Regions from separate parts of the Martinezella jaguaris genome, predicted to be linked through region 1. Evidence: predicted binding sites of a transcription regulator. Region 1 holds the regulator's gene; the other holds the start of a gene.

The links. The regulator LexA, encoded in region 1, represses DNA repair genes until DNA is damaged. The targets are predictions, from matches to a motif close to TGTTCNNNNTGTGTTCNG.
Region 2: the regulator LexA is predicted to act here: its motif matches at 4,429-4,446, upstream of CCGE525_RS05600 (nucleoside triphosphate pyrophosphohydrolase family protein).

The regions. Positions count from the first base shown of each region.
Region 1 is NZ_CP032694.1:1,995,928-2,002,208, forward strand. Features, by position in the region: gene gltA (citrate synthase) at 1-1,184, opposite strand, end outside; gene CCGE525_RS09835 (ComEC/Rec2 family competence protein) at 1,465-3,924, shown strand; gene lexA (transcriptional repressor LexA) at 3,905-4,627, opposite strand; gene CCGE525_RS09845 (DUF2721 domain-containing protein) at 5,059-5,532, opposite strand; gene CCGE525_RS09850 (mechanosensitive ion channel family protein) at 5,707-6,281, opposite strand, start outside.
Region 2 is NZ_CP032694.1:1,159,469-1,165,749, reverse strand. Features, by position in the region: gene ctaD (cytochrome c oxidase subunit I) at 1-733, opposite strand, end outside; gene coxB (cytochrome c oxidase subunit II) at 748-1,638, opposite strand; partial or broken gene CCGE525_RS05610 (invasion associated locus B family protein) at 1,977-2,608, shown strand; gene tldD (metalloprotease TldD) at 2,672-4,087, shown strand; gene CCGE525_RS05600 (nucleoside triphosphate pyrophosphohydrolase family protein) at 4,117-4,422, opposite strand; gene CCGE525_RS05595 (D-alanyl-D-alanine carboxypeptidase family protein) at 4,535-5,836, opposite strand; partial or broken gene CCGE525_RS05590 (polysaccharide deacetylase family protein) at 6,065-6,281, shown strand, end outside.

The DNA of each region.
Region 1 (6,281 bases):
GCGATCCAGCCGACGGTGCGGGCAAGAGCGAACAGCACCGTGAACATGGTGGTGGGGAAGCCCAGAGCCTTCAGCGTAATGCCGGAATAGAAGTCGACATTCGGGTAGAGCTTCTTCTCGATGAAATAGTCATCGGTCAGTGCGATACGCTCGAGTTCGATCGCGATGTCGAGCAACGGATCGTCTTTGATGCCGAGTTCGCCGAGAACTTCGTGCGCCGTCTTCTGCATGATCTTGGCGCGCGGATCGTAGTTCTTGTAGACGCGGTGGCCGAAGCCCATCAGGCGGAACGGATCGTTTTTGTCCTTGGCGCGGGCGATGTATTCCGGGATGCGATCGACCGTGCCGATTTCCGTCAGCATGTTCAGCGCAGCTTCATTGGCGCCGCCATGGGCAGGACCCCAGAGGCAGGCGATGCCGGCAGCGATGCAGGCAAACGGATTGGCGCCCGAGGAGCCGGCGAGGCGAACCGTCGAGGTCGAAGCGTTCTGCTCGTGATCGGCGTGCAGGATAAAGATGCGGTCCATGGCGCGGGCGAGCACCGGGTTGACCACATATTCCTCGCAGGGCACTGCAAAACACATGCGCAAGAAATTCGACGCGTAGTCGAGATCGTTCTTCGGGTAAACGAAGGGCTGGCCGATATGGTACTTGTAGGCCATGGCGGCAAGCGTCGGCATCTTGGCGATCATGCGTAGGCTCGCAACCATGCGCTGGTGCGGATCGGTGATGTCGGTCGAGTCGTGATAGAAAGCCGACAGAGCGCCGACGCAGCCGCACATTACGGCCATCGGATGCGCATCGCGGCGGAAGCCGGTGAAGAAGCGGGACATCTGCTCATGCACCATGGTGTGGTGCACGACGCGATAATCGAAGTCCTTCTTCTGAGCTGCGGTCGGCAATTCGCCGTAGAGCAGCAAGTAGCAGACTTCAAGGAAATCGCCGTGTTCGGCAAGCTGTTCGATCGGATAACCGCGATGCAGCAGAACGCCTTCGTCGCCATCAATAAAAGTGATGCTGGATTCGCACGACGCAGTCGAAGTGAAGCCAGGATCGTAAGTGAAAGTGGAGGTGTTCTTATAAAGGGCACCAATATCAATGACACTTGGGCCGATGGTTCCGGTTTTCACCGGGAGCTCCACCGTCTTTTCGCCCCAAGTTAGTTTCGCGCTTTGTTCCGTCATGCTGATCCTCCAAGATTTGGCGGGATTGACGCCTTAAAAAGCGCCAAAGGGTTAAGCGGCTAACGATTAGCTATATGATCCAGAGCCTAATGCCAAGTTATCCTTACGCCTATTTGTGCATTGCAGTATCAACTTTTGGGCACTGCGATAAGCCGATCTGCCTTGTTCATCTGCAGATTGCTGTCATTTCTTGACGATCAGGCCGATTTCGGTTGAATTCACCGTACGGTGACGGCAAAAATCCCGTTATAGCTGTAGTTTTGCGTAGGCGTGGGGGCGAATGCCTAATTTAGAGGCACCGGATCAGCCGGCGGATAGCCGGGATATTGCTGCGGTTGCCGTGCGTGACCGCGGCATGACCGCCACTATTCTTCGTGCCAAAGTGACCCAACCGCAGCGGACGCAGGATCACGTGCCGCTTGTTGCGCGTCTTCGTCTCGCGGCGGCCAGTATCAGACTCACCATTTACCATTTGGCCGAAGAAGAGGCGGCGCATGGTCGCGCAGTGCTTTTTGCTCCGGTCTATATCGGCACCGGCGCGATTTTTTGGTTCACGGCTGGCGCCGATCCGCCGCCGCAGGCCGTTTTTGCCGCTCTCCTGATTTTCGCGGTCAGTTTCTTCCTCAAGCGGGAGGTGGGCCGAGTGCCGCGGCACTTGCTGTTTGCCGGCATGCTGCTGAGCGCCGGCATGGCTTTGGCACAATGCGAAACCTGGCGCGCATCAACCGTAATGCTCGACTCCGCGGTCACGACCACCATCACCGGGGGGATCGAACGGCGCGAGGCCGACGACAAGGGGCGTTGGCGTTATGTCGTCGCTCTCGAGGCAACGGAAAAACCAGCAATTCGGCGGCAGCCGGAGCGTGTCACCATCTTCGAGCGCAAGCAGCCGCAGCCTTTCGAACTTGGCGATCGCATCCAAGGCAGGGCGCGTCTGACGCCGCCGGCCGGACCCGCCTTGCCCGGCCTCAACGATTTTGCCTTCAGCGCCTATTTCGACGGCATCGGCGCAAATGGCTTCGTGTATGGAACGCCGACGCTATTGTCACCGGCCGGAGATATTGCCGAAAGATCGATTCTCGACAAAGCGGATATCTGGCTTGCTGGCTTGCGCAGCAGCATCGGCGACAGAATCAGAATGCTGCTGCCTGGTGACACCGGCGCCTTTGCGGCTTCTCTTGTCACCGATGAGAGACGCGCAATCTCAAAGGATACGACGGAAGCGCTACGGACCTCCGGCCTTGCGCATATCATCGCCATCTCCGGCCTGAACATGGCGCTCTCAGCGGGCATTTTCTATGTCGGCCTGCGTTATGCTCTCAGCCTGTTTTTCGGCGTGGCACAGGCCTGGCCAACGAAGAAGATCGCAGCCTTCGGTGCGCTGATCACGGTGACTGCCTATTATCTTATTTCCGGTTTCGGTGTGTCGGCGGAACGCGCATTCATCATGATGGCGATCATGCTGATCGCCGTGCTTTTCGACCGGCCATCCCTCAGCCTCCGCAACGTGGCGCTGTCGGCGATCGTCATCCTCATTCTGTCGCCGTCACAGGCGCTCGGACCAAGTTTCCAGATGTCCTACGCAGCGACCCTGGCATTGGTGTCAGGCTATACGCTCTGGACTAGGAGACGGCATCGGGAAAGCATACTCTCCCGCTTCCAGATCATGCGTCCGCTGCTCTTCGTCTCACGATTCTTCGGCGGCATATTGTCGACCTCCTTTATCGGCGGCGCGTCGACGGCGATCTTCTCGATAGAGCATTTTCACCGCTTGGCGACATATGGTCTTGTCGCCAATTTGGCTGCCATGCCGGTCGTTTCCTTCATCGTGATGCCGTTTGGCATGGCGGCGACGCTGCTGATGCCATTCGGTGTTGATGCCCCCTTTTGGCAGGTCACCGGCACGGGACTTGATATCGTCATCGTCATTGCCAAAACGGTGGCGGCCTGGGGCGGCAATATTCCCTTCGGGCGACTGCCAGTCTGGTTGTTCCCAACGATTATCGTCGGTTTCTTACTGATGACGTTGCTGAGGACGTGGCTGCGACATGCAGGTGCGCTTCTGATCATCGGTTCGGTCGCAATTGTCGCACTCAGCCCTGATGTCCGAAAGCCTGACCTGATAATTTCCGAAGACGGCACGTTGGTCGCCTTGCTGCGGAATGGTGCGTTGACGACCAATCGCGAAAAGCCGCCCGATTTCATCTTCGAGCAGTGGCAACGAGCGCTGGCGATGACCGAGCAGCATCCGCCGACGATACTTCCGCCGGACAATCAGCTACCCAAGATCAGCAAATCGGACGCTCATCGCCGCCTCAGTTCCGACGAGCAGACTGCCGTGCGAAAGGCGATGGATGCGGCGCTGGACAATACCGGCGAAGGCGGCTTCGCCTGCCAGAAGGGGGCGTGGTGCGTGGCGATACTGGATAATGGCGACATGCTCGTCGCCATCGAAAACGCTGCCTATCTCGCTCCGGCCTGCGACACCGCCAATATCGTCGTGACTCCCATCCGGCTGCGTCTCGATCGCTGCCGCTCCGGCGCAGTGCTTTTTACGGGCGCTACGCTACGCCGGACAGGCTCCATTGAAATGGACCTCAGCGCCGACAAACCGGCAACAACAACCGCGTTTCAAACTTTGACGCGGCCATGGAATTTGCATCGCGCCTATGATTGGCGATCGGGCACCTTTGGAGCGCCGATCGCACCGATGTCTCCGGTCAGTGATAACGGCGAATGAGGCCGACGAGCTTGCCCTGCACTTTGACGCGATCCGGTCCGAAGATGCGGGTCTCGTAAGCCGGGTTAGCCGCTTCAAGCGCGATCGACGCACCCTTGCGGCGGAAGCGCTTCAATGTTGCCTCTTCATCATCGACGAGAGCGACGACGATATCGCCGGGGTTGGCGGTCGTAGCGTTGCGGATAATCACCGTATCGCCGTCAAAGATGCCGGCGTCGATCATCGAATCGCCTTTGACTTCAAGCGCATAATGTTCGCCCGAGCCAAGCATATCGGCTGGAACGGTGATGTCGTGGGTATTGTTCTGGATCGCTGAGATCGGTACACCGGCAGCAATGCGGCCCATGACCGGTACGGAAACGGAACTGTTGTTTTCGTCATTCACCGGCCTGGCAGGAGCCGGCGGCGGTACCAGCTGCGGCTTGCCAAGGCTGCCCTCGATGACGCTCGGCGAAAAGCCGCGGCGTGGCTGCAGGCTGGGACTATAAGCCTCCGGCAGCTTGATGACCTCCAGCGCGCGAGCCCGGTTCGGCAGACGGCGTATGAAGCCACGCTCTTCCAGAGCAGTGATGAGACGGTGAATGCCGGATTTGGACGCGAGGTCCAACGCATCCTTCATCTCATCGAAAGATGGCGGGACACCGGACTCCTTCATTCGTTCGTGAATGAAGAGAAGCAGTTCCTGCTGCTTGCGTGTCAACATCGTCTTCGGACCCCAAAATTGAGAAAAGCGTCGTGAAACAAATCCAGAACGGACACTATATGTTCCATATGTGTTCCGCAAGCCCTTAAATTTTGGTGAATATTTTGTAACCGCATCAAAGAAATAAGAACATAACCGGTCCCAGCCCGACGGTTTTTCAGGGTATCCGTGTGCTAACAATCGGAAATATAAGCGGAATCTGAAATGGAAGGAATTTTTCCGATTGAAAGCCACGTGTTTCCAAGGCGATGAAAAGCCACGCTATTTGCGTAATAAGCTCTTTGGAGGACGATGTTCTCCGAATGACGGAATTGCAGGCGGTGGATCAAGCTAAGGGGGCCGAATCTAAGAGTGACGCGACTGCGGGAATCGGTACTTCCGTGACGAGATCGGGCGCGAATTCAACAGGCTGGGCGGATTTCAGATATGTTTCACAATCCCTCGCGCCGGCGCTCGAGCAAGGCGCGGTCGTTGGCTATCTGCTTCAGCATGCTGCGCCCGGCCAGGAACATCTCGAAGAGAAAGGCCGCAAAAGCGCCCATGAGCGCGACGACGGCAAGGCCGAAGAACCAAAGCAGCATCTGTTCGCGAAACTGCTGGCGAATCGCTCCGCTCATGAGGCCGAGCGTTGCTAGGCATGTGCACACGCCCGATAGCGTGCCGAGGAGGACGGCAACCTCGAGCGCCAAAGTTCGCCGTCGCAGATAATAGAGCTGCAGCAGCCGTGCTTCATCCGGATCGTCTGAAGTCACCCGCTCGAAAAGGTTGTTGACCCGATCTGAGACACGAGCGAGCCGGGCCGAGAAGACATTGAGGCACCCGGCGGTGCCTGCAAGCAGAAAGACCGGCGTCAAAGCTATCTGAATGACGTGTGCAGCATTGGATGTTAGCTGGTCGCTCAGCACGTTTGGTCTCCTTCAAATCCAATGTCATCCGGTATCAGGCGCTTGCGGCTGTCATTGCGTCAACGACGCGGGCAAAAGAAGGTTACAAGTGACGGCAACCGTCGTTGGCGCGCATTTCTCCGTCAAGGCCGAGTCCCCGACCTCCTCCTGTCGGTGACCGGCGGCGCACACGTTTCATGTTCGCGGCGATGGCGATCCCGCCAAATGTTCACCCCACTTCTTTTGCAGCATCAAAGCGGCGTCGGATTTCTCTTCTCCGCTCGCGTGCACGCCCGGCTGAGCGAATTCGATGCCATTTTCCATAAAAGCGTCGCGGATCATGGTATAGGCCTGCCGTCGAATGTAGGTCTGCCGGCCTGGGAGAGCGGTAAAGGCAAAGCTGAGTTCGACACCGAAGTCGCCGATCTGCTCGACCCCCTTCATCTGCAGTGTCTCAAGGATCTGCGGTCCGATTTCCGGATCCGCCTTCATTTGCTCGCCGATCTGTTCGATGATTCTTTTCGCCTTGGCGACATCGGTGTTGAAGGGAAACCGCAGCAAGAATTTGTCGGTCGCCCAGTCGCGACTCATATTCTGAACCGCGCCGAGTTCACCGAAAGGAACCGTAAACACGGGGCCGCGATGATGCCGAAGCCTGACGGAGCGGAGGCTGAAGGATTCCACCGTTCCCATATAGCTCCCGCTTTGAATGTACTCTCCGACGCGGAAAGCATCGTCCATGAGGTAGAAAATACCGCTGACAATATCCT
Region 2 (6,281 bases), 840 kb from region 1:
GGAAGGCAGTGATCAGCACCGACCAGGCAAACAGCGGCATCTTGTGCAGCGTCATACCCGGGGCGCGCATGTTGAGGATGGTGGTGATGAAGTTGATCGCACCGAGGATCGACGAAGCGCCGGCAATATGCAGTGCGAAGATCACCAGGTCCACCGCCGGACCGGGATGGCCGACGACGCCCGACAGCGGCGGATACAGCGTCCAGCCGCCACCCGCGCCGTAAGCGCCGGCCGGGCCTTCGACGAACATCGAAAGGATCAGCAGCAGGAAGGCGGGAACGATCAGCCAGAAGGAAATGTTGTTTAGGCGCGGGAAAGCCATGTCCGGCGCGCCGATCATGATCGGCACCATCCAGTTGGCGAAACCGCCGATCATCGCCGGCATGACCATGAAGAAGATCATGATCAGCGCATGGGCGGTGACGAAGACGTTGTACATCTGCTTGCCGCCATCGATGGAGGCGTCGCCCGAGTAGCCATAAACCATGGAAGCCAGACCGCTGAAGATCTGGATGCCCGGCTCCTGCAATTCCATACGGATCGCGACGGACAGCAGGAAACCGATGACACCGGCAAAGATCGCAAAGATCAGATAGAGGGTGCCGATGTCCTTGTGGTTCGTCGAGAAAAGCCAGCGGTTCGCAAAACTGAGCTTGTGAGAGTGATGATCGTCATGCGCGTGAGCGTCATGAAGAGCGTGCGAATGATCGTCGTGTGCCGTAGATCCAGCCATTATCCCTATCCCTCTTACTCAGCCGTGTTTTCAGCGACGTTGACGGTAGCCGGCTGATCGACGGCGGCCATCAGGGCCTTGTTTGCCTTGCTCAGGTCACTTGGAGCGGCGGCCAGCCACTGCTGGTATTGATCCTGGGAGACGACGCGGATGGCGATCGGCATGAATGCATGGTCCTTGCCGCAAAGCTCGGAACACTGGCCGTAGAACAGGCCTTCATTGTCGGCCTTGAACCAGGTTTCGTTCAAACGGCCTGGAATAGCGTCGATCTTGATGCCGAAGGACGGCATCGCGAAGGAATGGATGACATCGGTCGGCGCGGCAGTGACGAGGACGCGCACGACCTTGCCGACGGGCAGCACCAACTCGTTGTCGACAGCCAGAAGCCGCGGATATTTCGACTTATCTTCCTTGCCGGCCGCAGCTCGGTCCTGGTCCTTCAGGAGGAAGGAATCGAAATCCAGCGGTGTGGCACCGCTGTTTTCATATTCATAGTTCCACTGCCACTGAGTGGCCGTCACCTTGACGGTGACATCAGGATTTTGTGGGAACGTCAACTGCGCGGTCAGAAGATCGAAGGACGGAACAGCCAGGAACAGAAGAACGAGGACCGGCCCCACGGTCCAGATGACCTCGATCAGCGTATTATGGCTTGTTCTGGAAGGCACGGGATTTTTCGAGGCCCGGAACTTGACCATGACGACGATCAAGAGGACCAGCACCAGCAGGGTGATCGGAACGATAAACCAAAGCGTGTATGCTTCGAACCAGCGTATTGCATGCATGTTGCCGGTTGCCGCCTGTTGCAGGCCGGTTTCCCACGGTCTTGGCTGATCGGCATAACTGCCGGTCGCAAAAAGCAGACAGGCGATAGCCGCCAGAGCTGCGTAAGCCCTCTTAATCACGATGTCTCTCCCTCCAGCGTTTGATCCCAGATCAATCTCAAACGCAGTATCCCTACAATCCATTGCGCTTCAAACCACAGTTTGGAGCACTCCGCAACAACTCCCGACATTTGTCCGTGCGGCATTTTTGCGCGAAGTATAGTCCCCCCGCTCGCCGAAACATGGCAAGCATTTCATCATCATACGAAAAATTGCATGATGGTCCATCGCATTGCCTGGGCAAAATAGGATAGAGGTCGTATTTCCGCCGCAGTCGGTTGGAATCCAGCAACCGGGGCTTTTCATTTGCCGGCCTGGGCTTCAACAATAGCGGCACTGATTCGAATCTAGAGGTTTCCATGGGTTTTCGTTCCCTCGCCCGGCTTTCGTTTGTCACCGCCAGCATCGCTGCCGCGGCAGCAGCGCCCGTCCTGGCGCAGCAGGCACAGCAAACACAACCGGCGCAGCAGGCCCAACCGCTGCAAACCCAGCCACCGCAGCAGCCGGGCCAGCAACCGCCCGCGCATACCCAGCAGCTTCCAACCAGCCAGGTTCCACAACCGCCGGGTACGGTGCGTTCGAGCCACGGGCATGGTCCGTCGTCTGCGACAAGCCGGCGGGTGCATCGACCGAACAGTGCGCGCTGATGCAAAACGTCATTGCCGAGGACCGGCCGGAAGTCGGCCTTTCGGTCGTCGTGCTGAAGACCGCCGATCGCAAGTCGAAGATCCTTCGCGTGCTGGCCCCGCTCGGCGTGCTGCTGCCGAATGGCCTCGGCCTCAACGTCGACGGCAAGGATATCGGCCGCGCCTATTTCGTGCGCTGTTTCTCGGACGGCTGCTATGCCGAAGTGGTGCTTGAGGACGAGCTGCTGAAAACGCTGCGTAGCGGTGCGACCGCCACCTTCATCGTCTTCCAGTCGCCGGAGGAAGGCATCGGCATCCCAGTCGATCTCAAAGGCTTTGCCGAGGGCTACGACGCGCTTCCGTAACGCGACAGGGCTTGCTCTCTCGTCATCCGAAACCTACATCGGCTCTGAACGGAGCACCTGATCATGAATACCGATCTCCTTACCTTGTTCGATACCGACGAAACCAAGCTGCGCGGCATCGTCGCCGGGGCGCTTACCGGTGCCGACGATGGCGAACTTTTCGTCGAACATATCCAGGCGGAATCGCTGACCTTCGACAACGGACGAATGAAAGGCGGTAGCTTCAACACCGAGCAAGGCTTTGGCCTGCGCGCCGTCGCGGGCGAAGCGGTCGGTTATGCCCATGCGGGCGATCTCTCGGAAGCAGCCTTGAAGCGCGCCGCCGATGCGGTGCGCGCCGTCACCAGCGGTTATGCAGGTTCCTACGCCGCCGCCCCTCAGCGCACCAACAAGGTGCTTTACAGCGACGAGAATCCGATCGGCAGCCCGAGCTTCGAAGACAAGGCAAAGCTGCTGCAGGAGATCGACAGCTATCTGCGCGACAAGGACGGCAAAGTGCGTCAGGTGACGGCCTCCATCGCCGCAAGCTGGCAGGTGGTCGATATCCTGCGGGCCGACGGCCATCGCGTTCGCGACATCAGGCCGATGACGCGCATCAATATCTCGGTGATGGTCGGCGAAGGCGACCGACAGGAATCCGGTTCGTTCGGCACAGGCGGCCGCATCGGCTTCGCCGATTTCATCACGCAGGAAAATTGGCGCCGCGGTGCCGACGAAGCCTTGCGCCAGGCTCTGGTCAATCTCGAAGCGATCGATGCGCCGGCCGGCGCGATGGATGTCGTTCTCAGCTCTGGCTGGCCGGGTGTCATGCTGCATGAGGCGGTAGGCCACGGGCTGGAGGGTGATTTCAACCGCAAAAAGACCTCGGCTTTCGCCGGGCTGTTGGGACAGATGGTCGCCGCACCGGGCGTTACCGTCGTCGACGACGGCACGATTGAAAATCGCCGCGCTTCGATCACCGTCGACGACGAAGGCACGCCTTCGGCATACAATGTGCTGATCGAAAACGGCAAGCTGGTCGGCTATATGCAGGATCGGCAGAATGCCCGCCTGATGGGCATGAAGGCAACTGGCAACGGCCGCCGCCAGGGCTATGCCCATACGCCCATGCCGCGCATGACCAACACCTATATGCTCGGCGGCGACAAGACGCCGGAAGAGATCATCGCCTCGGTGAAGAAGGGCATCTATGCCGTCTCCTTCGGCGGCGGCCAGGTGGACATCACCTCCGGCAAATTCGTCTTCGGCTGCACTGAGGCCTATCTGATCGAGGACGGCAAGATCGGCGCACCGATCAAGGGCGCCATGCTCATTGGCAACGGCCCGGATGCGATGAAGCGCGTCACGATGATCGGCAACGACATGAAGCTCGACACCGGCATCGGCAATTGCGGCAAAGGCGGTCAATGGGTGCCCGTCGGCGTCGGACAGCCGCATCTGAGGATGGATCAGGTGACGGTCGGCGGCACAAAGGCGTAGCGGCTCAGACTACCGAGCCGTTGCTGCCCCTATTCTCTCGGCCGGAATAGCCATTTCCGCTCGACGGCCGCGGCAAGATCGAGGCCGTTGCGATGGGCAAAGAGGAGGATATGGCCAAGCACGTCGGCGGTCTCGTCGGCCAGCGCCGTTGCCAGCTCTTCATCGGTCATGCCCTTGCGTCTTCCGCGCCCGGTCGCCTTGTTCCAAATCTGGGTGAGCTCGCCCATCTCCTCCTGCAGTTTCAGAACAAACCAGTCGGCATCGCGCTCCAAACCATTGGCGGCGGCGTAAGTGGCGGAGGCTTTTTCGAATTGTTGGATCAGGCCGGAGAGCATCGACATCGTTCCCTGTATGTTCTCAAAACACCAGTGAACGATTCTCCCGGAAATGTCGAGACGGCAGAGCTTGCGCCCCGCCGTCTCGATAATTCCAAATCTCGACTTCCGCTCAGCCCTTGTTCGGCAACAGCATGCAGTTGAAATCCTTGCGCTTCAGCGCAGCACAGGCGGAATTCGCGTCATCGCGGCTGCCGAAGCCGACGAAGCGGGCACGATAGACCGTGCTGCGGCCTTTTCCGACGGCCTCTGTATAGGGCGAGGCATTGGCCAGCGCACCACCGGCCTTGGACTGAGCGTCGGAGAGCAGGTCCTTGGCCGCCTGTGCCGTCGGGGTGGCTGCGATCTGCACCTGCCAGCCGCCGGCTGTTACCGGTTTGCCAGCATTTTGGATTTCATCCATTGCCATCGGGCGATCCACCGGCACGGTCACATTCGTCGTGGCGGCATAAGCGAGCGGGGCTTGAGAGGGCGTGAACTCGGCGCGTTTACGCGTCGTGGCCGCGTGCGCCGTAGCCGTGGTTTGCGCATCGACATCGACCGCAACATCATCCGTCGCCGAAGCGACTTCAACCTGCTTTGCACCGCCGACACTCGCCACGAGGCGCGATGAGGCGGCGGAGGTAGCTTTCGGCACGTAGCGATTGAGAAGCGAAGCCATGAACGCGTCGCGGCCGCGGGCAGTCGCGCCGCCCATGACTACGCCGATGACACGGCGGTTGCCCTGACGCACGGCGCTGACGATGTTGAAACCGGAAGCATTGGTGTAGCCGGTCTTGATGCCGTCCATGCCCTCGTAGCGATACATCAGATTGTTGTGACCACGAATAGGGCGGCCCCGATAGGTGAAGCCCGATTGTGAAAACAGCCGATATTCCTGAGGGTAGTTGTTGATGAGCGCAACGGCGAGCGTCGACATGTCGCGCGCGGTCGTCACCTGCTCCATGCTCGGCAAGCCTGAGGGATTGGTGAAGACGGTGCGGCGCATACCGAGCTCGCGCGCCTTCTGCGTCATGATGCGGGCAAAGCCGCTTTCGCTGCCGCCCAACGCCTCGCCCATGGCGGTGGCGGCATCGTTGGCGGACTTGATGATCATGCCGTCGACGGCATCCCGGACGGTGAGAGTGCTGCCCGGCTTCAAACCGAGCTTGGTCGGAGGCTTGCCGGCGGCGTTGCGTGACACCGGTATCGCGCTGTTCCAACTGAGCTTGCCGCGATGGATCGCCTCGAAGGTCAGGTACAGCGTCATCATCTTGGTGAGCGAGGCGGGATGATTAAGATCATCGGCATTATCCGAAGCCAAGACCTTGCCGGACTTCGCATCCATGATGAAATAGGCGCTGCCCGCAAAGCTCGCCACTGGTGCGCCCAACAGCAAGACGGCCGCAGAAAGGGCCATCAAAAGTTTTTTCATATTCGTCCCCAACTGAAACAAATGCCAATACACCGCATCAACCCGTTGTGCGCCTTTGCGACAAAAGCCTGATTTCGGTGCGATATTGAGGCAACACCCTCGATAGAATTCCTATTTTGCCTTTGCTGGTAAAATAACGGTTAACGCATTGAAAAGATGGCGTGGATTCAGCAAGACTTAACGCCAGATGGGCTACAGCATGGACATTTTTCAACCGGGTCAATTCCCATGGAACAGGGCATCAGAATCCGTCTCAAGCGTGCCGCAATTTCCGGCGGGCTGGAAACCGCCGCAATTCTGAAAAGCCTCGGCCTGATGCGCGACGTCGCCGGCCTCGGCGTCATCTTCACCCTGCATCATGTCCGTCCTCCCTTGCCCCGAACCTTCGCCCCGAATGCACATCTGGAAATTTCGCCCGAATTCCTCGACCGGTCATCATCCGGCT